One region of the Aliiglaciecola sp. LCG003 genome, then DNA from elsewhere that is predicted to be linked to it. Evidence: predicted binding sites of a transcription regulator. Region 1 holds the regulator's gene; each other region holds the start of a gene.
The links. Region 1 encodes FliA, which starts transcription of late flagellar genes. Its sites were predicted from a motif close to CTAAAGNTNNNNNNNNNNNNGCCGATA; they were not measured.
Positions count from the first base shown of each region.

Region 2: the regulator FliA is predicted to act here: its motif matches at 2,077-2,103, upstream of QR722_RS05840 (flagellin N-terminal helical domain-containing protein).
Region 3: the regulator FliA is predicted to act here: its motif matches at 1,688-1,714, upstream of flgM (flagellar biosynthesis anti-sigma factor FlgM).
Region 4: the regulator FliA is predicted to act here: its motif matches at 4,279-4,305, upstream of QR722_RS05855 (flagellin N-terminal helical domain-containing protein).

Region 1 covers NZ_CP128185.1:3,147,337-3,153,499, forward strand. Annotated here, with positions in the region: gene QR722_RS13740 (chemotaxis protein CheA) at 1-853, opposite strand, end outside; gene QR722_RS13745 (protein phosphatase CheZ) at 867-1,634, opposite strand; gene cheY (chemotaxis response regulator CheY) at 1,670-2,053, opposite strand; gene QR722_RS13755 (RNA polymerase sigma factor FliA) at 2,090-2,824, opposite strand; gene QR722_RS13760 (MinD/ParA family ATP-binding protein) at 2,821-3,687, opposite strand; gene flhF (flagellar biosynthesis GTPase FlhF) at 3,684-5,012, opposite strand; gene flhA (flagellar biosynthesis protein FlhA) at 5,063-6,163, opposite strand, start outside.
Region 2 covers NZ_CP128185.1:1,379,430-1,385,592, reverse strand. Annotated here, with positions in the region: gene QR722_RS05845 (flagellin N-terminal helical domain-containing protein) at 1-616, opposite strand, end outside; gene QR722_RS05840 (flagellin N-terminal helical domain-containing protein) at 1,077-1,919, opposite strand; gene QR722_RS05835 (flagellin N-terminal helical domain-containing protein) at 2,287-3,111, opposite strand; gene QR722_RS05830 (hypothetical protein) at 3,372-4,304, shown strand; gene flgL (flagellar hook-associated protein FlgL) at 4,331-5,560, opposite strand; gene flgK (flagellar hook-associated protein FlgK) at 5,570-6,163, opposite strand, start outside.
Region 3 covers NZ_CP128185.1:1,363,085-1,369,247, reverse strand. Annotated here, with positions in the region: gene QR722_RS05765 (chemotaxis protein CheV) at 1-694, opposite strand, end outside; gene flgA (flagellar basal body P-ring formation chaperone FlgA) at 866-1,597, shown strand; gene flgM (flagellar biosynthesis anti-sigma factor FlgM) at 1,750-2,082, shown strand; gene flgN (flagellar protein FlgN) at 2,136-2,561, shown strand; gene QR722_RS05745 (LPP20 family lipoprotein) at 2,647-3,111, opposite strand; gene QR722_RS05740 (flagellar assembly protein T N-terminal domain-containing protein) at 3,589-4,695, shown strand; tRNA gene QR722_RS05735 (tRNA-Arg) at 4,808-4,884, shown strand; gene QR722_RS05730 (cytochrome c/FTR1 family iron permease) at 5,099-6,163, shown strand, end outside.
Region 4 covers NZ_CP128185.1:1,386,278-1,392,440, reverse strand. Annotated here, with positions in the region: gene pseB (UDP-N-acetylglucosamine 4,6-dehydratase (inverting)) at 1-238, opposite strand, end outside; gene QR722_RS05875 (hypothetical protein) at 525-833, opposite strand; gene fliS (flagellar export chaperone FliS) at 830-1,261, opposite strand; gene fliD (flagellar filament capping protein FliD) at 1,272-2,735, opposite strand; gene QR722_RS05860 (flagellar protein FlaG) at 2,758-3,189, opposite strand; gene QR722_RS05855 (flagellin N-terminal helical domain-containing protein) at 3,280-4,104, opposite strand; gene QR722_RS05850 (IS110 family RNA-guided transposase) at 5,008-6,033, opposite strand.

The sequences.
Region 1 (6,163 bases):
CTTCAGATGGTGCCGCTGGAGGAGGAGGCGGTGGTGGTGGTGGCGGCGAAGGCGGGGCCGGATCTTGAACTGCCGGACCTTTTCCACTGCCGTGCAATTGATCGAGTAGAGCTTCGAACTCGTCATCTGTAATTTCTTCGGTACCAGAACTTGGCTGAGAAGCTGCGGCAGGGGGCGCTTTGTCGACAGGTTTTTTCTCTGCAACAAATTTACCTTCGCCATGCAATTGATCCAGCAAAGCTTCAAATTCATCATCGCTAATGTCTTGTTCTGAACCGTTATCAATTACTACTGCAGGTTCAGGCGCACTTTTGTTTGGCGCGGCGCTTCCATGTAATTCATCTAATAATGCTTCAAATTCGTCTTCACTGATATCATCTATGTTTTCAGAACTTCCAGCATCGCCAGATTCTGCTACCTGTGGTGCAGCTGTTGAGACAACCGCCACTTGCTCATCTTGAGATTCAGGTTTGCTAAGTCGATGCAAGGTATCCAACAACTCTTTGTCAGCAGGTACCAAGGGGTCCCTGGCTTTGACATTTTCGAACATTTCGACAACCACATCAGTGGCTTGTAATATTACGTCCATCAACTCTGGAGTTAATGTTCGTTGTCGATTTCGCATAACATCGAAAACGTTTTCCGCACCATGACAAATATCTACCAATTCTGATAGAGCCAAAAAGCCAGCCCCACCCTTCACGGTATGATATCCGCGAAATATAGCATTTAGTAAATCAGAGTCTTCCGGATTGTTTTCGAGGTCTACGAGTTGCTCCTGCAATAGTTCCAGTATTTCACCGGCCTCGACTAAAAAGTCCTGTAGGATATCCTCGTCAACTTCAAAAGACATGCATCATTTCCTCTTAAAAGCCCAAGCTAGATAATAAGTCGTCAACGTCATCCTGACCCGACACCACGTCATCCCGCGTATCTGCATCGATGATTGGTCCTTCCGCTTTGACTTTATCGGACTGAGGTTCAGTTTTGTTAGCACTTTCGTCATATTTCGACATTAAACTGTTTGCTTCTGGTGACCCAAACACTGTCAACATGTTAACTAAGCTCAATTCAACTTCTTTAACCAATTCAATTACTCTGCGGATAACCTGACCGGTCAAGTCCTGGTAACCCTGAGCCATTAATACCTCAGTAAGCAGAGTATTTAGTTTAGCAGTATCTGCGGAGGATTCTTCTAAAAGCGAATCTAATTCGTAGCATAAGCTCTTAAACTCACCTATTTGCAGCTGTCTGGTCATTAATTTTTTCCATTCAGGCAAAATTTTGGCGATCCCTGAATGTAGCCTTTCTGCTATCGGCATACTTGTTTCGACCGCATCCATCGTCTGGTTAGCAGCTTTTTCAGTGGTTTCAATCACGTAATTGAGACGACTTTGCGCATCTGGAATTTCTTCTGTCGCCAAATTAGAAATCCGCGGGTCTAACTGAAAGGTATTTAACGAATCATGCAGTTGACGGGTTAGCTTACCCACTTCAGCAAACAATTCGACAGAATCGGTTAATGATGCTTCTTCGAGTAATTCTTTGGCCGCAAGGTTATCTCCTTGTTCCAAAAGAGCCACTAACTTTCTCGCATCTTCAATCGATAACGGTGCTTCGACAGAGCTGGTCATTAAGACACTCCTATTGTGTTGTTAACAGGTGAGTCTTAACCCAAACGCTCAAAAATTTTGTCAAGCTTTTCCTTCAGTGTAGCTGCAGTAAAAGGTTTAACAACATAACCATTTACACCTGCCTGCGCAGCGGCAACGATTTGTTCTTTTTTGGCTTCAGCCGTTACCATCAAAACTGGTAAATGCTTCAAGCTATCATCTGCACGAATCGCTCTAAGAAGATCAATTCCCTGCATGCCGGGCATATTCCAGTCTGTTACCACAAAGTCAAACTCTCCTTGTTGCAACATAGGAAGTGCAGTGCTGCCATCATCGGCCTCCTGCACATTAGTAAACCCAAGATCTTTAAGTAGATTTTTAATGATACGTCTCATTGTTGAAAAATCATCAACCACAAGAATTTTCATACTTTTATTCAAAACTGCCTCCAATGAGGATTAAACCAAAATTATATTCTATTGTTCTTCGTTCATTCGCCAAGAATGCATTTTATTTTTCAATTTAAGCATCGCCTGACTATGAATTTGGCTAACTCTCGATTCACTCACCTCGAGTACTTCACCAATTTCGCGTAGATTGAGTTCTTCATCATAGTATAACGACAATACAATCGCTTCTCGCTCAGGTAAAGTAGTAATAGCATGGGCGAGGGCTTTTTGAAATGATCCTTGTAATAAATCCTGAAATGGAGCATCGCTACCTTTATTTTGCTCGGTAGAAATTACATCTTCAGTAATACCCAGATCTTCGATTCCAATAATTTTACCCGCGTTTACTTCATTCAACATTTGATGATAATCAGTGAGAGAAACTTGAAGTTTTTCAGCCACATCAACATCTCTGGCGTCCCTTCCTGTCTCACGCTCAACCTGATTAATGGCTTCAGTAATGGCACGACCGTTCTTATGCACAGAACGAGGTGTCCAATCACCTTTGCGAATTTCGTCTAACATGGCTCCGCGTATACGGATACCGGCAAAGGTCTCAAAACTTGCACCTTTGGTGCCATCAAAATTTTTCGCTGCCTCAAGCAATCCAATCATGCCAGATTGAATTAAATCATCGACTAATACACTAGCAGGCAACCTAGCCAAAAGATGATGTGCAATGCGCTTAACCAGAGAAGCATGTCTTTCTACCAATTGGGCCATATTGACCTGTTGTTGATAAGCTGCAGCTTTTCTATTCACCCTTGACCACCCACCGCCTTGTCGACAATAAGTTGCTCAAGGAAAAATTCTAAATGGCCACCAGGCTGATTAGGTATAGGCCATTGCAATGCTTTTTCGGCTAAGCCTTTAATCGCTACAGCAGCAGGTGAACTAGGAAAAGCATCGACTATCGCCCTTTGCTTACGCACTGAATTGCGAATATTCTCATCGTAGGGAATAGTCGCAACCAATTCCAACGCCACATCTAAGAAGCGATTGGTCACTTTAGACAACTTAGCAAACAACTCTTGGCCTTCGCGCATATTACGCACCATGTTTGCAACAATCTTAAACCGAAATACGCCATGTTCACGGTTGAGTAATTTGATCAGCGCATATGCATCTGTCAATGATGTTGGCTCGTCGCAAACAACCATCATGATGTCTTGAGAGGCACGGGAAAAGCTTAGCACCATATCTGAAATGCCAGCGGCGGTATCGACGATAAGTACATCGATATCGGTTCTTAGCTCACTGAACGCTCGGATAAGTCCGGCATGTTCAGTTGGACTTAATTCTGTCATAGATTGAGAGCCTGAGGTGGCCGGCGCAATTAGCACGCCATGGGGCCCCATCACTAATACCTCATCTAAGGTGCATTCACCTGACAGTACATGAGAGAGATTTTTTTCGACCCTTAAACCTAGCATTACATCAACATTAGCCAAACCCAAGTCAGCATCTAGCACCATGACTCGCTTGCCCGTTTTAGCCATTGAAATTGCAGTATTAAGGGTAATGTTTGTTTTACCTACACCGCCTTTACCGCCGGTGACCGCAATTACTTTAATTAATCGAGATTGATTCATTCTTCTTAAGCTACTCGCTTGGTCCTCAATCATACTGACATTGCCGACTTTTGAACTTCGATTTTACCAGTATGGAGCAAACCATATTTTTTATAAAGCTTAGCCGCTGTTGATATTAAATACTTTGCATCGGCAACTTTAATATCCTCAGGGACACTTTGTCCATCCGTTAAATAACTAACGGCTAATTTGTGTTCAATTGCCACACTAAGCGCTTCACCAAGACTGTAACATTCGTCCAACTTGGTAAAAATACATCCCTGCAATGAAATGTGTTGATAAGCACTAAGGGTATGCTCCATTACCCGATGTTGAGCATTCGCCTGCATCACAACATATTTTTTGATACTAGCACAAGAATGCTGATTTAACGTATCTAACTGTTTGATCAATCTGGCGTCACGTTGCCCAAATCCAGCTGTATCAATTAAAACCAGTCGCTTATTGCGAAGTTGAAAAAGTATATCTGATAACTCTTGGGCATTTTGCGCTTTTTTTACTGAACAGCCAATTATTTTTCCATAGGTTGCTAACTGCTCGTATGCCGCAATACGATATGAATCAATCGTTACCATTGCAACCTGGTCTGCACCGTATTTTTGCGCAGCTCTGGCGGCCAACTTAGCAATGGTAGTTGTCTTACCTGTCCCCGTGGGTCCGACCAGTGCAACTACCCCTTTATCGTTTAAGATAGCATTACCTGTGGTCTGAATTTTATTAGACAATAGTTTAAGTAGGAATAACCAAGACTGACGTTCGTCAGTATTTTCAGGAGCATAAGAGACGACATCTTCAGCAATGGCGGGGCTTATCCCCATTTGGATCAACCTAGATGAGAGGTATCCATGCATAGGATGATTGCGTTGAGTTTCTTGCTTAAATAAACCAGATACCTGAAATTGCAGCACATTACGTAGGGAATTGAGTTCATTTCGGATTTCGGTGATCGCAGTTTGATTGTCAATATCAGGCAAGCTACGCACAGGTTGCGCGCTAGCTTTAGTTACATTGCTCGATAGGTCACTGCTTTGACCTTGCTGCTCTAGCAGTTCCCGTAGGCTATCAGGGCCAGAGTCGCCAATAATTTCGCTCAAACTAGGGATATTTTTGTTTGGCGACGGCTTAGCAGAGGGTTGACTCGCCTGAGGTCTTGTGTTTGTGGGCGCTTGACTTAATGTAGTGGCGCCTCCCCACGGCTCGTTATTGGGTTTGTCTAATGGTTTGTCATAGGCCGCGATAATTTCAATACCGCCGGCAATTTTCTTGTTTGACATAATCACAGCTTCACCGCCCAACTCAGTTTTCACTTGTTTGAGCGCTTCGCGCATGTCTTTTCCAATAAAGCGTCTAATTTTCACATCGCCCCCTAACTAGCGAATACAGAATGTCTTTTTCGACAATCGTCATTTTATTGACCCACCGAACTGACAATCCGAATTTGCTTGTCGTTTGGTATTTCTTGGTAGGACAAGACGTGCAGTCCCATCACTGAATGTTTGAAGAACTTTGATAACACAGGACGTAACATGCCTGATGTCAACAACACTGCTGGCTCTCCTTCCAATTCTCGTTGTTGAGAGGCTTCACTGAGGGAATGTTGTAATTTCTCAGCTAATCCAGGCTCAATACCTGCACCATCTTCACCACCGGCTTGCAATGACTGGTGCAACATCTGTTCCAACTCAGGTGCCAAAGTTATGACGGGCAGTTCAGCTTCATTATTATTGATTTCTTGGACTATGAGTCTTTTCAGTGAAATTCGCACTGCTGAGACTAAAACATCAGGGTCTTGCGTACGTGGGCCATACTCACATAATGTTTGCACTATGCTACGCATATCTCTAATAGGCACACCTTCATACAACAGAGTTTGTAGGACTTTCACCACCGTACTAAGTGGTAACAAATCTGGCACTAAACCTTCGACTAATTTGGGACTTGATTTGGCTAACATATCAAGTAGCTGCTGGACTTCTTCATGGCCAAGTAATTGATAGGCATTATTGGTCAGCAATTGACTCAGATGTGTCGCCACCACAGTGGCAGAATCAACTACCGTGTAACCTAACGTCTGTGCATGTTCACGTTGCTCAGGGCGGATCCATACCGCATCCAAGCCAAATGCAGGATCTTTGGTCGCTTTACCTTCCAACTTACCAAAAACCTGGCCGGGGTTGATCGCCAATTCATCATCATGACTAATTTCAGCATCGCCTACGGTCACGCCCAGCATGGCAATAGTGTAACTATTTGGGCTCAAATCTAGGTTGTCACGGATATGCACGGGCGGGATTAAAAAGCCCAACTCTTGAGATAACTTCTTCCTGACCCCTTTAATACGGGTCAGCAACTCGCCACCTTGGGTTTTATCAACTAGCGGAATAAGCCTGTAACCCACTTCCAACCCTATGGTGTCAACATGCTGTACATCATCCCAACCAAGCTCTTTGATTTCAGCTGGTTGTAAGCTTTGTTCCGGCAACTTATCCAAGGATTTTGGTTCTTCCGC
Region 2 (6,163 bases), 1.8 Mb from region 1:
AATCAGCACGCTTGGCATCAATAATCGATATAGCGTTGGATACTAATTGCATTGTTCTGGATGCTTGTGCTTCGGTGATCACTGAAATATTTTCGCCTGCAAATAATCCAGATGTACCATAGCCCCCAATCCGAGAGATATTCACACTTATAGTTTGCCCAGCGTTAGCACCGACTAAAAATGCTGAAGAGTAAGCGCCGTCGAGTATATTCACTCCACCAAATTGAGACGTGGCAGAGATACGGCTAATCTCAACTTTCAGTGCTGACACTTCTTTTTGCAGAGCAAAGCGGTCTGAAGAACCATTAATGCCATTTTGTGATTGCACTGCTAGCACCCGTATACGCTGCAGAGCAGCGGTTGTCTCGGCCAAGGCACCCTCTGCGGTTTGAGCCAACGAGATACCGTCATTAGCGTTTCGCACAGCCATGTTCAAGCCGAGAATTTGAGTCGTCAATCTATTTGAAATTTGCAATCCTGCAGCATCATCTTTAGCGCCGTTTATTCTGAAACCAGAAGATAAACGTTCAAACGCAGTACTAAGATGTGCGCTTGAGGTAAATAATTGTCGCCGAGCGTTCAAAGAAGAGATATTGGTATTAACATATAATGTCATGATTTTTCTCCTAACTTTGGCAAACCATTATTATTTTTTTGTGGTTTGCTGCCGCTTACACTCAGTTGGCACGTATAATGCTAATACTGAGAGGTAAGTCAATGTTTTGACTTGCAATTTGTCTGGCATTAAAAAACCGGCAATAAAGTGTTCGTAGAGTGTTAAAGCTCTGGTCGGCGGACAGGATTGATGGCCTATACCTCAATACCTCTCACTACCTCCTGGCTTCTATTCTGTCAGCCGACTAAACACAAAAGCCCACGGGCCGCGTGTTTAAACAGCATTAATACACTCCAATACTTAGTTGCTCTTTATAATGTCTAACAAAAGTGTCGTTCTTCGGTCGGTTGCAGCCTGCCCCCACAATTTGCAATCCGACCGTTTTATTTTCTAACCATTCTTCAACGTTGCAGCCTGCCCCTTTGCTTGCTTAGCATCATTGTTTTTCATGTATCTATCCCTATTGCAACAAGCTCAACGCTGATTGTGGGCGCTGATTAGCCTGGCTCAGTACTGTGATACTGGCCTGTTGGATAATTTGGTAGCGGGTTAGATTTGCCGTTTCAGTGGCAAAATCTGTATCACGGATACGGGATCTTGCAGCCGAGACGTTTTCAGAAATATTACTTAGGTTACGAATAGTAGATTGGAAACGGTTTTGAATCGCACCCAAGTCGGCACGTTTGGCATCTATGATAGAAATTGCGCCTAATACCGCTGTCATAGCCCGAGAAGCATCCGCTTCAGTCAATACATTGATATTATTGCCCGCGACGCTTTGGTTACCAAACAAACCTGAGGTGCCATAGCCGCCTGGACGGGAGATATTTACACTGATTGTTTGACCAGAGTTAGCCCCCACCAAGAATGCAGATGAGAATGCACCACCAAGAATATTAACGCCACCAAACTGAGAAGTTGCAGCTATACGACTAACTTCAGCCTTAAGTGCAGAGACTTCCTTTTGCAGCGCTAAACGGTCTGCAGAGCCATTGATACCATTTTGAGATTGGACTGCAAGCACACGTATTCTTTGCAACGCAGAGGTTGTTTCAGCTAATGCACCTTCAGCAGTTTGAGCTAAAGAAATACCATCGTTGGCGTTTCTTACCGCCATATCTAAACCCAATATTTGAGTGGTTAGACGGTTTGATATTTGTAGACCAGCAGCATCGTCCTTTGCATTGTTAATGCGGAATCCAGACGACAACCTTTCAAAGGCCGTACTTAGTTCGTTGTTCGACGTGAATAGCTGACGTCTTGCATTCAACGACGACACATTAGTGTTGACATATAAAGACATTTTATTTCTCCTAACGATTTATGCAAAGTACCCCAACCTATTTTTATAATTTGATGGTTTTTGGGGCATTAACGTGCGCTATTTATTATTGTTTTGCGTCACATATTTAGGCCTGTACTTATTATTTTTTTTAGTGGTACATGGCTCTTGCAAACTGTATCGTTCGGATCGTAAAAATCCTTTAGACTAATTTTTATCTAATATTTTAAAGTCATAATTATCAACAAGTTAGACATTCAAAAAAGCCGACTCAATGAGTCGGCTAAACGCTCTTACGTTAGGAGAGAGTGAGCGGACTCTCTACGAGTTGGGCCATTAAATCAGAAACACTACCTCCTGGCTTTACGATCCCATTCGTATTTTTTTATTAACCAAGTAATGATAAAGCTGATTGTGGACGCTGGTTAGCCTGAGACAATACTGTCAAACTCGCCTGCTGAACAATCTGATTACGGGTTAAATTTGCAGTTTCAGTCGCAAAATCTGTATCTTTAATACGTGAACGCGCACCAGCAACATTTTCAGAAATGTTACTTAGGTTACGAATCGTAGATTGGAAACGGTTTTGCAGGGCACCCAAATCAGCTCGGGTTGAACCGATAGTTGAAATGGCTGTAGTTACTGCAGTTAATGCTGCTGAAGCGTCAGCTACACTTGCTACTGAAAGGGTACCTACACCTAAACCTGATGCACCAAACCCACCGGTACGTGACAAGTTAACCGAAATAGTTTGTCCACCGTTAGCCCCTACTAGGAAGGCTGCGGAGAACGCACCGGCAAGAATATCTACACCAGCGAATTGTGACGTGGTAGAGATACGCGAGATTTCAGTTTTAAGGGCTGATACTTCTTTTTGTAGTGCTAGTCTATCAGCAGAGGTATTAATACCGTTCTGTGACTGCACAGCGAGTGTACGGATACGTTGAAGTGAGTTTGTCACTTCACCTAATGCACCTTCAGCGGTTTGCGCTAAAGAGATGGCATCATTTGCGTTACGCACAGCTTGATTAAGACCCTGAACCTGTGTGGTCAGACGGTCGGTGATTTGTAGACCGGCAGCATCATCTGCCGCTCGGTTGATACGGAAACCTGAAGACAAACGCTCGAAAGACGTGCCTAATTTATTTGAAACATCGAATAATTGACGTTGCGCATTTAAAGACGAAACGTTGGTATTGACGAATAATCCCATGGGATCTCTCCTACACTCTCAGTCCAGCGTTTCGCTGGCAACCGAATAAATCGGCGGTTAAAAACACATTCAAGAACAACAACTTAAAAATACTAAAGTTGGTGTTACTGGCTCTCTCAAGTAAGGGTATCGACGATATTAAAAATCCCTTTAACAAAATATTGCCGTTTTTTTTAAATACGGCAAAATCATGCCGCCTTTGCAATATCTAATTAATTGAGATTCAATGAGTTACCCAGATTTAAGCGGATATAAAAAAAATGCAGATTGAGTGGACAAAAAGCCTGTGGAAGAGCAAAAAACACTGCGCATTTACCGATCTTTGTGAATATCAAGGCCAACTAGTCTGTAGTTTTAGACAAGCCAGTGATCACATGGGTATAGATGGCAGCTTAAAAGTGGTTAGCTGCGACTTTAACGGCAGGGTCTTGCATTCCAGCTCGATTAAAATGCCAAATTGTGATCTGCGCGATCCTAAATTATCTATCATGCCTGATGGAAAATTGCTGATGAATGCTTATGCACGTTGTTACGATGCCAATGGTAATTGGACTCATAGTCGTTCTTTGTGCTGGTTTAGCCAAGATCTTAAAAGTTGGTCAAGTTGTCATTGGTTCGGCGATCAAAACTGGTGGGTATGGCGTTTAACCTGGCATCAAGGTATCGCCTATGGCATGGGCTATAATCGAGCAACTGAATCCATTCGACTCTACCAAGGGGATCCACTACGCAGTTTCCACTGTGAGAAGTCTAATTTGCTCGGGCTGCAAAGCCATGGTTTGGGTTATCCTAACGAAACGGATCTGTGTTTTAACCAACAAGGCACTGCCTTTGCTGTAGTGCGTCGTGATGCAGATACCTTTAGCGCGCAATTTGGACAGTCAGATTTTCCGTATCGACAATGGAAGTGGCATGATTTAGAACAGTATATTGGTGGGCCCGCAGTGTTGTTGTGGGATAGTAACAAGCTGATAATTAGTGGTCGCCGTTGGCATAATCGCCAATTTAAAACCGCCCTGTGGAGCTTAGATACTCAGCATAAAAAATTACAATTCGAAGCCGAACTTCCTTCAGCGGGTGACAGCAGTTATCCTGGATTGGTAAGACGGAATGACAGCTTGTATGTAGGCTATTACTCTAGCCATATAGATCAACAAAGCAGTATCTATTTGAGCAAAGTCATCGCAATCTAAACGGGGTATCGGCCTGCGGTTGAAAGTTAACTAATATAATCGAACAGCGACAATCCGGTCACGCGAGAAAAAGTCGCTTGCGCAGCTTGCAATGCTGTTTCTTGCTTACTCAATTCGGACACCGCCTCAGCATAATCCACATCTTGGATAACTGAACGGGCGGATTTGTTGGCAATTTCTAGATCAAGATTAGATTCATGCACAGATTGGGCAACGTTTATTCTACCGCCTAATGACGAAGTAGCATTGGCTAGTACCTTAGCACCGTTATCGATGCCGATTAAAGCATCCGACAGGGCTTCGTTAAATTCACTACTGGACAGCGTTTCATCGTTCAAAGCATTGTAAAAATCATTCAGTGTCTCAACTACGTTTTTCTTTTCGGGCGGATCTAACTGGAAATCAAATGAATTGCCTGTAGTGCCACTTACTTTAAACTCTATACCGTTGAAAACAAAAGCCTTACCTGATTCAAACGGCAGAGTTGCAAAGGTAACACCGGTACCTAGGTTATCTATTTGAATCTGATTTCCGGCTAAGATGGTGGCTCTGAAATCATTGTTGGCTGATGTAACAGCATCGTAATTATTGCGGTGGAAACTATCAAATTTACTTTGTTCTGTGATCATCGATGAAACAGAGGTAATGCCACTTTGTGCTGTGACTGTGCTGGTCAATCTAGCAGCTACATTTTCAAACACTGATTTGCCAGAGCTATTACGTTGAATTGATACCGCGTCTGACACTTGTATTCGGTTCACGCCGTCATCACCGGCAAAACTATATTTATTGCCGCTGGCAGATGGATTGTAAGTAAAGGCTTCAGACTCAGACTGGAATCCGGCAAATATATATTCGCCGTTGGAGTTTTGCGAATTCATTAAACCAAATACTTCATCGCGTATAGAGCCAATTTCTATCCCTATAGCTTCTAAATCGCTCTTATCATAAATCCCGTTGCCCGATTGAATCATCAATGTTCGCGCTTTATCCAACGCATTATTGATGTTGCCCATTATCACCTCTTCTTGTTCTAGGGCATTTCGTAATAAATCTGTGTTGCGCTTATATTGGGTGATTTTATCTAGGTCTTCTGTCAAACGTACTACTTGGGCGGCACCAACAGGGTCATCAGATGGACGTAGTAACTTTTTCCCCGAAGACAATTGTTGCTGCACATCAGATAATTCACTTTGATTCTGGGTGATGGACTGAATGCTTCTATCGTATAATTGATTGGTTGAAATTCGGGTCATGTCAATTCACTACCTAGTTGCACTAAAGATGGTATCAAAGATAGATTGGGCTGCTGTGAGTATCCGCGCTGAGGCCGCATAAGTTTGCTGAAACTTAACTAAATTGGCCGCCTCTTCATCCAAATTAACCCCGGAGACGGATTGAAACCAATCCTCCGACTGAATTTTCATCGCTTCGGCGGCCTGCAATGAAATATCTGCTGAAGCGGTTTTCGAACCTATATCACTGATGATATTCGCGTAAGATTCATGAAAAGTAATTTTACTACTACCGTTATTATTCTGCAGCATAATATCTTTATTCTGCAGCGCTGCCAATTCTAAGCCATTGCGATTGTCATGCACACCGTCAGTGTTGTAACTGATTATGAACTCATCTCCCTCTTTTGGCGTTCCTTGCATACTAAAGTCATAGCCGGGGAAATCCGTTTGAGCAACGAAGGGCCAGCCTGCATCGGCAGCAGCTTGTTCCATCAAATTATTGTAGTCGCTGACACCACTGACTACGACTAATGAATTATTGGCTTCATCAAATACTTCAAACTCTGTCGGACTGTTAAACACGATTCGAGCTGGAGTGCCGCTGACAAATCCACCATTACC
Region 3 (6,163 bases), 1.8 Mb from region 1:
CGGTAACATCACCCGTTTCTGCGGCTATCTCTTTTAAACGATTTAACGCCTCAAGACCATTTTTTGCGGCTTCAATATTCAGTCCTAAAGCCGTTAATGCTTTCTTGACTTGATTTCTAGCTACCGAAGAATCATCAGCGATAAAAATTATCTTATTGGTGATATTCTCTTTCGAAATATCTAAATCACCGGCCAATTCACTACTGACTTCGGCATTGAGTGGTGAAATTTCGTTTAATATTTTTTCCACATCAAGAATTTCAATTAGTTCATTTTCGACTTCTGTAACCGCTGTCAAATAACTTGCTTTACCGGTTCCTTGCGGGGGAGGCATGATTGCATCCCAATTGGTATTGATAATTCGCTCAACTGAACCAACCAAGAAGCCCTGCACCGAACGATTGTATTCAGCAATGACGATAAAAGCATTACTAACATCTTCAATTTTGCGGCCACCGGTAGCCATACTCAAATCAATGACTGAGATGGTTTGCCCTCGAATGTGTGCAACCCCTCTGACTAATTTATTTTGTTTGGGAATAGAGGTTAACGGAGGGCACTGCAGCACCTCACGCACTTTAAACACATTAATACCAAAACGTTGTCTGCCATTTAGCTTAAATAGCAACAGCTCTAAACGGTTCTGTCCAACTAGCTGTGTTCGTTGATTAACTGAGTCAAGAATTCCTGACATACATCACCCCAAATAAAAATAAATTAGGCACAAATATTGCGTTACTTGATCACATTATATGACGGTATACACGCTTATGTACCAGAACAGTTGTTTTGTGCCGGTTTTTTGACGCAAACAACAGTTATTAAGATAGAAAACTAAGCATAGACAAAATGGTGGCAACTGAACATGAAAAAATTACTTAATCCTTCCAGAACACCTATTTTTCTCTCTTTTTACTGTTTAATGGCATTTTTCAGCTCTGCCACTGTAACGGCTAGCCAGAATATTAATTTAGCACGAACCGAACTTATTGAAAGTGTGGAAAAATATGTTTCGGACAAATTGTCTTATCAAACTGCAGATGAACTAAGTGAATTAGTGGTCAAAGCGTCCGAGTTAGATCCTCGTCTAGTCATTCCAACGTGTTCTGTTCCCCTTAAGCTACATGCAAGTGACGAGGCCTTGGAACAAACTAATATTACCGTTCGCGCCAGTTGCCCGAATACTGATTGGTATTTATACTTAATTGTCAAAGCATCCAGAATGCAACATGTAGTAGTGCTAACTCGTGCAGTTGGCCCTGGCACCATTATCTCATCGCAACACGTGGGTGTGGTCATGATGGATAAGAACCTCATTCGCACCAGTACCTTTGCTGATACTAACGCGGTTGTGGGAGCGCGGATGAAGAAACGCTCTAGGGCTGGACAACCTGTTGTACCTGGCCAGTTGTGCTTTGTCTGTAAAGGCGACAACATCCTGATAACAGCCAATGCAGGAGGCGTTAATATTAAAACCACAGGTATTGCTCAACAAGATGGAAACATTGGTGATACCATTGCGGTTAAGAATGTTAATTCGAATAAAATGGTCCATGCACAAGTTGTAGATACCCATCAGGTAGAAGTGCAGATTTAATAAAAATAGCATATAATCAGGTACATCTGAATTGTTAGATACTGCTGTACCCTGCTTTAGCAAAATAGTCATATTTATTTGTGATTTTAACTAAAGATTTCGTTGAAGCAGCCGATACAACTTTTGAGGAATAATAGGTAGTCGAGGTTTTTATGGCAGTTAATAATATAAATGGCGGAAATCAAAAACCGCAATTAGACAATCAAAGGGTTAATCAACAACAAGCCCAAAATCAATCGGCCGCGCAATCTTCAGCTGAGCAAGCTAAAGTGAGCAGCGCGCCAAGGCAAGATTCAGTTTCCTTGACTCAATCTGCCCAGCAGTTAAGCCAGGTGCAGAAGAAAGCTAATGATACGCCTGTCAATCAGGAAAAAGTCGACAAATTGAAAAAAGCCATCCAGAATGGTGAGTACCGTGTTAACCCAGAAGTTTTAGCACAAAAAATTAGCACACTCGAAGCACAGATATTTGGCATTAAGAGTTAAATACTTGATGATGCCATCTATCATTTAGCTTCCGATAACAAAAGCAAAGCTAAATGAAAAACCTCATATCTATTCTCGAAAAACAAAAAGGTCACTTCGACCAACTCATCGAACTGCTTGATTCAGAGTTACATCTGATCAGCAGCCGCGACGCGGAAGCACTAATCCATGTCATCAATGATAAGACCGAGTTGTTAGAGCAGATTTCGGTGACTGATAAAGCCGTTGAAAGTGCTTTTGAGCTTGCTGAAGACCCAATGCAAAATGCGCAAGTCATCGAGTTATTCAAGCAAATCAATCTTAATCTATCCCAATGTAAATTTAGAACAGAAATCAATCAAAAAGCTGTAGAGCAAGGACAGTTGCGCCTTGAACACTTACGCTCATTATTACTTGAGTCGCGCGCTAAAGAGAGCATGACTTATGACAAAAGTGGTAAACCAAAGGGTGGAAACTCAAGTAAAAGTGTTAGTGCTTGAGCCACAACAATAGTATTTCAGCTTAGCTGTATTGAGTAAGTAGAGTGAGGACCGCTGTGCGGTGAGTCATTACCACTATGCCAATTTAGTAGTAGCGTACTTTTTTAACTTGTTTGGGCTTAGCAGTACTTAGGTATATGTCATGCACCAAGGCAAAGTCTAGTTCTAATTCAGTAGCATACGAGTCTTCACCGACTGGATAACTTTTGACTACACGTGCCCCCCTTATGACGCCTTGTACAGTGGATTTCAATTTCGTATCTGTTACTACTAGATTGGCTAGAGATTGATTACCGTCAATTTTCTGTCCGTATACTTGCTCAGTCAATTCCCGGTAAGCGTCTAGTTTAGATGCTTTTAGTGCCATCAACATTTTTGATGACCTATTTTCTCCTTGCTGCGCATTGATAGGAGCATAGCCGATAGAACGGATCACCGGATAAGTATCTGGCTCAATGGTTTCCCATTCGAGTTGTTTATCAAATACATTCTGGCAGGCACTAACAGTAAGCACAGTTACCCCAAGCATCACAACATAAGCCAATTTCATTTTTGTCTCCTATAAATACCACTAAACAGGTGGTAACAATTCACCATCTCGATATCTAACCCAAGTAACTCGGTTCGTCGTTACTCTCCACAAGCTATTGGGGCCAAGATCAATTAAACTGATCCCTAGCCTACTCTATTTCAACTTACTTCTTAGCTAGCAATAATCATTCCGTATCGATAGTCAATGTAGTTGAGCTGGCCTTTTATATCAATCTGATTATTGCCAAATAGGTACGGAAGATGCATAACCTGATAAGCGTTAAATGATAAATCTGTTAGCAGTATTTGTTATGAGGCCATAAATCATAATCGGCAAAGGTTGGAAAATGGACTGTAATCGGCCCCTCCCCTGATTTGCCTGCGAACTTAAACGTTAACTAGTGATGGTGCAATGAACAGATTGCGTAAATCTTTATCAAAAATTGTCCTCTACCGATACAAACTAAAATGTAGCTTGGCAGCTTTCGTGCTGATAATGAACGCAGGAGCTAACGCTGCGTGGTTTGAATCTAGCGGCCAGGCGGCAATTTATGACGGCAATATTGAATTGGCGCGGCAAAATGCCACCCAAGAAGCAATTAAACAAGCATTATTATTTGCTGGCGCCTCAGTGCGCAGCGTGCAAAAAATGGCCAATGGCCTGCTAAAAAATGACGAGCTGGAGATACGCTCTTCTGGCGAAGTAAATAGTTTAGAATTGATCGACGAAGTACATTCTGATGGCATAATTACAGTATCTATTCGTGCTGACATATTTTCCCAACAACATAGCTGCCGTGCAGGAGATTACAGTAAAACGATCGCCACTACCTGGCAGCCACTGCGCAATCGAGCTCAGGCCACAACAGGAGGCATTTTTGATATTGGTATGAAATTAGCCAATATGCTTGATCATAGTTTTACTGAGTATGCCCACAATTCGAAAATAAAAACCGTCCTGCCCTTCTATCATCAATATTCGAATAATACCTCAGATATTGACGCAACAATTTTAGCGCGCAAAAGTGGTAGCCAGTACCTATTGATTGGAAGTATCGAAGACATCAGTACCGAACAAACCAAGCAGTCGTCTTGGCAGTTCTGGCAATCCTCTGACACCATGCGCAATTTTGCATACCAAAGTGCACTCTATGACGGCTACACGGGCGCCTTGGTGTGGCAGAAATACTATAACGTCGCCTCAGTGTGGGACTTTGATATTCACCAACAAGTAGATGTAAACAGCCAAGCCTTGTGGGCCAGTTCTTATGGCAAGCTGATCAAAGAAGTGTTGCAGGATGTAGTTCAAAATGTCGACGAAACCTTAGCCTGCTTACCCGCTTACGGTCGAATTCTTGAAGTTAACGGAGAAATTCTAAGACTCAATCTTGGCCTCAATCAAGGCGTTAAAACAGGCGACGAACTTACCTTATTTCAAGTATCACAATTTCACGATACCGCGGGTCAAGTCCATGCACAATTTCGCTTGCATCCGGCTGTGGTCAGAGTGTCAGAGATATTCCCAGAAAGTGCAATGGCTATTGCCGTAGACGGTAGCTATCTAGGGAACATACAAGCAAACGACTTTGTCTCACGCCGGTAGCATGAGAGTCTATTTGGCGCGCATTGCAACTGATTTACCAATTGTACTTAAAAGCAAAATGACAGCACCTAAAAAATACCTTAGCATAGGCGACCCAAAATGACGTGCAAAAGTCCCCTTAGCTCAGCTGGATAGAGCGCACCCCTCCTAAGGGTGAGGCCGCTGGTTCGAATCCAGCAGGGGACGCCATTTTTACTCACACGGCGAGCCTTCGCTTGCTTAGTGATAAATTCCCTACTGTTTAACATCTAGCTATATTTGTTACGCCAAGGCAACTAGGCGTAATTTTAACGGTGCAAATACACTTAATTACAAATGAGTATCATTTACATCTGGATTTTCATTTGAGTTTTGCGTAGCCTGTAGGCTGATAATTTTACTATTTATTCTCTAGGAAGTTGTAATGTCACGCCTGTTTCTGCTTACTCTACTATTAATTTCTCAATTTTGTTTGGCCAACCCCTCTACTGAGGCTGGCCGGACCCTGCACTTGCTTTCTTATGTCGGAGTCGATTATCCAAATACCGTCAATGCAGGACAAATAGTTGATCCGGGTGAATATGCTGAACAGGTAGAGTTTGCCCAAGCAGTGGAAGACATTTTAAACACCCTCCCCGACAATGAACACAGCTCAGATTTGTTAGCGCAAACCGCCGTGATACGTCAAGCCATAGCAGATAAACTGCCCGGTGAAGATGTTAAAGAGATGACTGAGCGGTTAACTCAGGCCATCGTTAACGCCTATGATTTAGTTTTGGTGCCTCGAAACCTGCCAAACCCGAAAAATGTCCAGCATATATATCAGCAAATGTGTTCCGCTTGTCATGGCGCAACCGGCAAAGGTGATGGTCCCACGGGTGCACACTTAGAGCCAGCGCCAGCTAACTTTCACGATAGCGAACGCATGCAGGAGCTTTCGCTATTCGGCCTTTATAACACTATTACTTTAGGTGTCCAAGGTACGGGCATGATGAACTACTCCCAAGCTCTAACGGAAGACGAACGCTGGTCATTAGCTTCTTATGTTGCCGGATTTAACCAACCTGAACCAAGCAAAAATCTAGCCGTGGCAAATTTCAGCCTAACAGAGCTAGCGACTAAAACACCGATTCAAATTGCCGCAACAGGTCAAGACAGTAAAGGCTTTGAGCAACTGCGCGCCCACCCTAGCCGTTTGCCCGAGGCGAAGGTCTCACCAATCGAATTTGCCCTCACCAGCTTGCATAAATCCTGGCAGGCTGTGGAAAACAATGACCTTGGGTTAGCCTATCAGTTGTCAATAACTGCCTATTTGGAAGGCTTTGAACTTGTTGAAGCCAGTTTAGATAATTTAAATAATCCATTACGACTGAGCACTGAAAAGGCGATGTTTGGCTATCGGGATGCATTACGCAATGAATTAGCCACGCCACTGTTACAGCAGCGCTATCAACTTTGCTTGGATAAGTTAGCTGAAGTGCAGCGACAA
Region 4 (6,163 bases), 1.8 Mb from region 1:
GGATCACGTAATCAACATCTTTCATGGCTGACTTCAAGCGGTTTACATCTCTCACATCACCGATAAAATAGCGCATGCAAGATGCATCAAACTGCTGCTGCATTTCAAATTGTTTTAACTCATCACGGGAGTAAATTATTAACTTTCTAGGGGTATCGTGTTTGAGCAAATGAGACACAAACCGCTTTCCAAATGAACCGGTACCGCCAGTAATAAGAATCGATTTATTAGCAAACATGTTGAATCCTAGCTGTATGCGCTTCAAAAAGTGAAGCAAGTATGGGAATAATCCCTAAACGTATTAAAAGCACTGCCTGCAATTTTCTCGCCATGATGTTGTTCAATTTTTTGACCATGCTAGTAATTGCCACTTTTTATTAAGGGTAACAGAATCTGCACAAAGCGCTCTAACCTTATCGATTTTTGCCACTGCGTCTGTTGAATTTTAAAGGAATTTTCAGATTAAAATTGGAATTGATTGAGAAAATAATTAGATTGCTATGCTCAATTGTATTTTCCCGTATTTATTTATACTTATTGACTGCTTTTCTACCTCTGAGTAAGCCACTTAATTGACTTAGTGAGTCACTCAATTGCTTTTCAATCAAAGAAGATAACATATTATTTATTACAAGCTCCTGCTCCGCAAAGCTTTTTAGCTCTTCTGATGGCTGAGATTTCAAGTGACTCAAAATGAAAGTATCGCGGAGATCTACAACAGACTTCAACTTCGCATCATCTAGACTATCTGCCTCTAGCAACGCTTCTAACTGCAGATTAATATCAACAAGTTCTTGGGGGGTTTGCTTATGATTGAGTTTAAGCTTATTCACACTGCCGCTTGACGTTTCTGCCGTTGAGCCTCATATGCTTGCTGTTTCGCATCTTCAGGTATATTCGCCCAAGCCGTTTTAATCGGAAGTAATAGATTAATCACTTCATCCATAATGTTCAAGTCATTCTGAATATTTGCATCGGTTATACGCTGAATCATATAATCATATAGATCATACAAGTTTTGACTGACTTCGCTCTCAATACTCATATCTAGCGTATCACGCAAATTCATCAAAATAGAAGATACTCGGGAAAGGTGCTCCGACTTACCTTCATAATCTTTACGCTCTATGCAGCCCTTTCCGTACGCCATGCGATCCAATGCACCTTGCATTAGCATTAGAGTAATTTTATGCGGGTCTGCATTGGCCACGTCTTGTTTCAAGCTGCCTTTTTTATATGCGTTAATGCCTTTGAGTGCCATTATAAATTCCTTACCCCTGTCCTAGTGAAGCCATCAATGCGCTACCGGTAGAATTCAGTTTTGCAACGGTTAAGTCAAGATTGAGGTACTTATCCCGTAGGATTTGCTCAAAACTAGACATGCGAAGTTCGAACTGTTCTCTTTCTGTGCCGAGTTGATCTTTTTCATCTTTCATTGAACGTTCACGAGTCGACAATAACCCACTAAACGTTGTGTATTCTTTGGTGTAGCTATAAAGGCGCGCGGCAACACCATTTTCAGAGTCGGTAAAAAGCGCGGCTATTTCATCGTAATTATCTTTCAGCGCATCTTTGAGACGATCTTCACCACTGCCGATTCCATATTCATTATCGGAACTAATTTCTAACTCACCGTCGTCGTTTAGCTCTACACCGATAGCAAATAAACTGCCCAGTGCTGAGCCTGGAACGTTTGAGGCAATAATATTAGATAAGCCCGAGCTAATACTTCGGGCCATAAAATCACCCGCTAAGGCACCATCTTCTTCTAAATCTGAAGTACCGTATCGGGTCAAGGTCCCGATTTCTTTAACTAAATTATTGAAATTATCTACGAAGTCGCGGATTTTTTTATCCAAGCCCTGAGTATCAAAGCCTATGGTCAGTTTAGAGGCTAGTGTTGTAATCCCATCAGCAGCTTTGGCGGATACTGCGGTAGCTTCAAAAGATACCCCAGAAATAGTATTCTCAAACTCGTTGGTGGTGGACTCTACAGCGATGCCATCAATTGTTGCCCTAGCGTTCTGGGCTGATACTACGGGTGTTAAGTAGGTGTTAGTTTCTGTTGAGTCAGTAGTAGAAACCCGGTCTAAATCGGCTAAATTATTATTATTCACCACCACCAAATCATTACCATCGCCAGTGGTACTTGAGGTAAGCACTAACTTTGCCCCACCATCAACAGTACCCGTAGCAATAATACTGGCATTTACACCAAAGTTATCTTCAGAGCTGTTAATAGCGTTGGCCAGTTGTTGCAGTGTTTGGCCTGCTGTGACGTTGATGTTGAAACTGTCACCTGTGGTGTTGACTTTGAAGGTTAAGCTGCCTGAGCCTGCGGATAAAACCGAATCATTAGAGGATGTGAATCCACCGTCGACGGCATTTTGAGACTCAATACGACTGCCGCTGGCTAAACGATTAATAGCCACTTGATAGTCAGCTTTTACAGCACTATTGGCTGCTTCTGCAGTAAACGGCTCGACATTTTCGTCGGGGTTGTCGATGGTCGGTTCGCGGCCTTGTAAATTGAAATCACTGCGTAACTTATCGACCGAGTCGAGGAAATCGCTCATTTTGGATTTTAATTGACCGACGCCTGAGATCTGCGCATCGAGAGACTCTTCTTTAGCATCAAGGCGTTGTTGCTTTGGCGCGCGTTCAGCATCAATAAGCTGACTGACCAAATCATCCAATGCCAATCCAGAACCTACACCTAACGATTGGATACTCATGACGACCCTCTTTAAAATTAATTTAAGCTTGTTTGTTAAACAACACTCCCACTGCGCTGCCAACATCGACCTGTAACTCTTTGATCCTTTCGGATAAGGCCAGAACTTCTTCAGATGGGATTTGACGGATCACTTCACCTGATTCGGAATCTGTTACTTTTACCACAGATCTTTCACTTTTTTCATCTACCGAAAAAGCCAACTGCCTGTTCCTAGCCTGAATGAAATCAGTGATTTCTTTTACAGCACTTTCGATGTTGTCTTCGGTTTCTTGTTGCGAATCTCTTTCATTGTTATCGGCAAATTCTGAATTTTCTTTACCACTTTGAACTTCAACAGCCTTTTCAGTACCTTGCTGCTTGAGTAATTGCTGTTCAACAGAATCCGCAGATTTAGCAACTGATGCTTCTTGGTTAGCAAAATTCTGGCCAATCTGTGAAAAATTAATGTCCATCTTCCACCTCCACAAATAATGATTAGCCACTATCTATTAAAAGTATAGTGGCATTATCATAGTTAACCTAACTTGGTGTTCTGTTTAGAATTAACCAAGTAATGATAGCGCCGACTGTGGACGCTGGTTAGCCTGACTTAAAACAGACAATGAAGCCTGTTGAACAATCTGGTTCCGGGTCAATTCAGCCGTTTCTGTTGCAAAGTCGGTATCACGAATACGTGAACGTGCACCGGCAATGTTTTCAGAAATGTTGCTTAAGTTACGAATGGTAGATTGGAAACGGTTTTGCAATGCACCCAAATCGGCACGAACAGCACCAACGGTTGAAATTGCGGTATCAATTGCAGTCAATGCAGCAGATGCACCAGTAATTGACGCTACTGTTAATGTGCCAATTGACAAACCAGAAGAACCGTAACCACCAGAGCGTGACAGGTTAACAGAGATAGTTTGTCCGCCATTTGCACCTACTAGAAATGCTGCAGAGAAACTACCAGTTAATATATCAACACCGGCAAACTGAGAATCAGTAGATATACGTGAGATCTCTGTTTTAAGTGCCGAAACTTCTTTTTGTAGTGCCAAACGGTCAGATGAAGAGTTGATACCATTTTGCGATTGTACAGCAAGCGTACGAATACGTTGCAAAGAGCTAGTTACTTCGCCTAATGCACCTTCAGCAGTTTGTGACAAAGAGATTGCATCGTTAGCATTACGTACTGCTTGGTTCAAACCTTGAACCTGAGTAGTTAAACGATCTGAAATTTGTAGACCAGCCGCATCATCTGCAGCACGGTTAATACGAAAACCAGAAGACAATCTTTCAAATGATGTACTTAGCGCTTGTCCTGAACCTGCCAATTGGCGTTGTGCATTCAAAGACGAAACGTTGGTGTTTACAAATAAACCCATATTTACCTCCTGAGAACCACTGCCGGATTATTATTGTTGTCCAACGGTAGCTCGCCTCAATTTCGACTTTTAATGACATTCGTCTTCAAAGTCGCCTCACTTGTTTTGAAAATCAGCACCTCTACCGACTTTCAAACATAAAATTCTACGAATAGAATTCCCCTCAACTAAGGTTATCGACAGCATCTTGAGTTTCTTTAGTTTTTTTTTGAATTTTTATTTAACACTAACCAGCTGATTTAATTGTAATTTTTAATTAACTAAAATTTTTAATTAAAAATAGTTTGAATAAGCATGATGTTTTAGGCTTTTAAGTGGTTCAACTATTTCAGTTTTGTTGTGACTATTTGAATTTCACTCACAAAGGGGGGTGCAATAAATAATGTAGGATGTCGTTACGGAATTTTTACCGATAGAGGCTGATTTGTCTGGATGGATCGCTGTTCAATGGAACGTTTACATGGACACCCACCATTAAATCGTTTACATGGACATATATGGACGCTCCCCTGATGTCAACGTACTAATTGCCCCTTCGTGCTGATTTTCTGCACGAATTACGTTTTTACTATTCTATTACCGCTAGTCTGTTGTCTTGAAGGCAGTCTAAAATGGCTTAGTTCTGACATATATTCAGGCTCTTTATTAGCGTTGGTTTAATCAACGCTGGCCTCTGATGAACTCCGAACCTTATCGCCTAAAAACACCCAGTCGGATTGTTATCCGTGTCTAAGTCTGGCTTTGATGAGGTAGGTAGACCGTTTTCTTCATCATTTTATGACTAAGCGGGGTAGGTAAAGTAAGTGTTATCCCGTGTCTTGCCTTCCACAACACCCACACAGGCTTGGTGCCTTTGTCCTACACGGAATTGAGCTCGACAGGGATAACGTAAAGTGATTCATGTTATGCGCTCACTTGTGAGGACGTAACGCGATAGTGCTCCTGACGTGTGAGCAATATCCAGATTAAACGTGCTAAACGATGGGCGACGGCGACTGCCACTTTATTAAACGGCTTGGTAACGCGAAGTTTAGTGGCCCACAGTGATAACGGATCAGTTCTTTGCGCGGCACGACTCACGACAGACCGCGCACCATGTACCAGTTGTTTACGTAAATAACGGTCTCCGCGTTTGGTAATGCCGCCCATCTTACTGATATTGCCTGAGGCGTGTTGTTTAGGCGTCAGCCCTAACCACACGGCAAATTCTTTGGGATTATTAAACGCCTGGCCTTTATCAATGGCGGCTAAAAACGCTGAGGCATTAATGAAACCAATCCCTGGGATGCTGAGCAATATTTTGCCACTTTCACTGTTATTAACAAAGTGATGCAATTGCTGCTCAATGGCCTTGATGCGAGAGCGTGTGTCTTCATATTCTGCCTTTAACGCGCGCATCATGGTTCTCAACTGGTTACTGCGTTGTTCGCTATCAATTACTTGGGCTAATCCTGCACACAAGGCCACGTGGCCACAAGGAAATATTACCCCAAATTCACTTAACAACCCGCGTATCTGGTTACTCAGGGCCGTTTTGTTTCTAATTAAGCGCTCTCGAATTCGATGCAAGCAATTAATTTCTTGCTGTTGCTCAGATTTTACGGGGACAAAGCGGATATGTGAGCGCTGGCTGGCTTCTGCTATGGCAAAAGCATCGTTATGGTCATTCTTGTTGCCTCGCACAAAAGGCGTGACATGTTGGGCTGGTATAAGCTTGGTATCATGACCTAATTTAGCAATTTCACGCCCCCAGTAATGCGATGAATAACAGGCTTCCATCACCACCAACGTAGGTGGTTGTTGGCGCATAAAATCAAGTAGCTCAGTCCGTTTTAATTTCTTATTAAATTGCGGTTTAATATGTTCATTTACTCCGCACACTTGAAATACAGTCTTTGCCAAATCGATGGTAATTGTTTTAAGCTTCATATTGGACGTTCCCTATGTAAATAGTCTTGTTTAAGAACTACTATTTTGGCGCATTGACGCCGTATTGGGGAGCGTCCATCTCATCACCCACCATTAAATTACTCTCACCGTACAAATAGAAAGACAGATG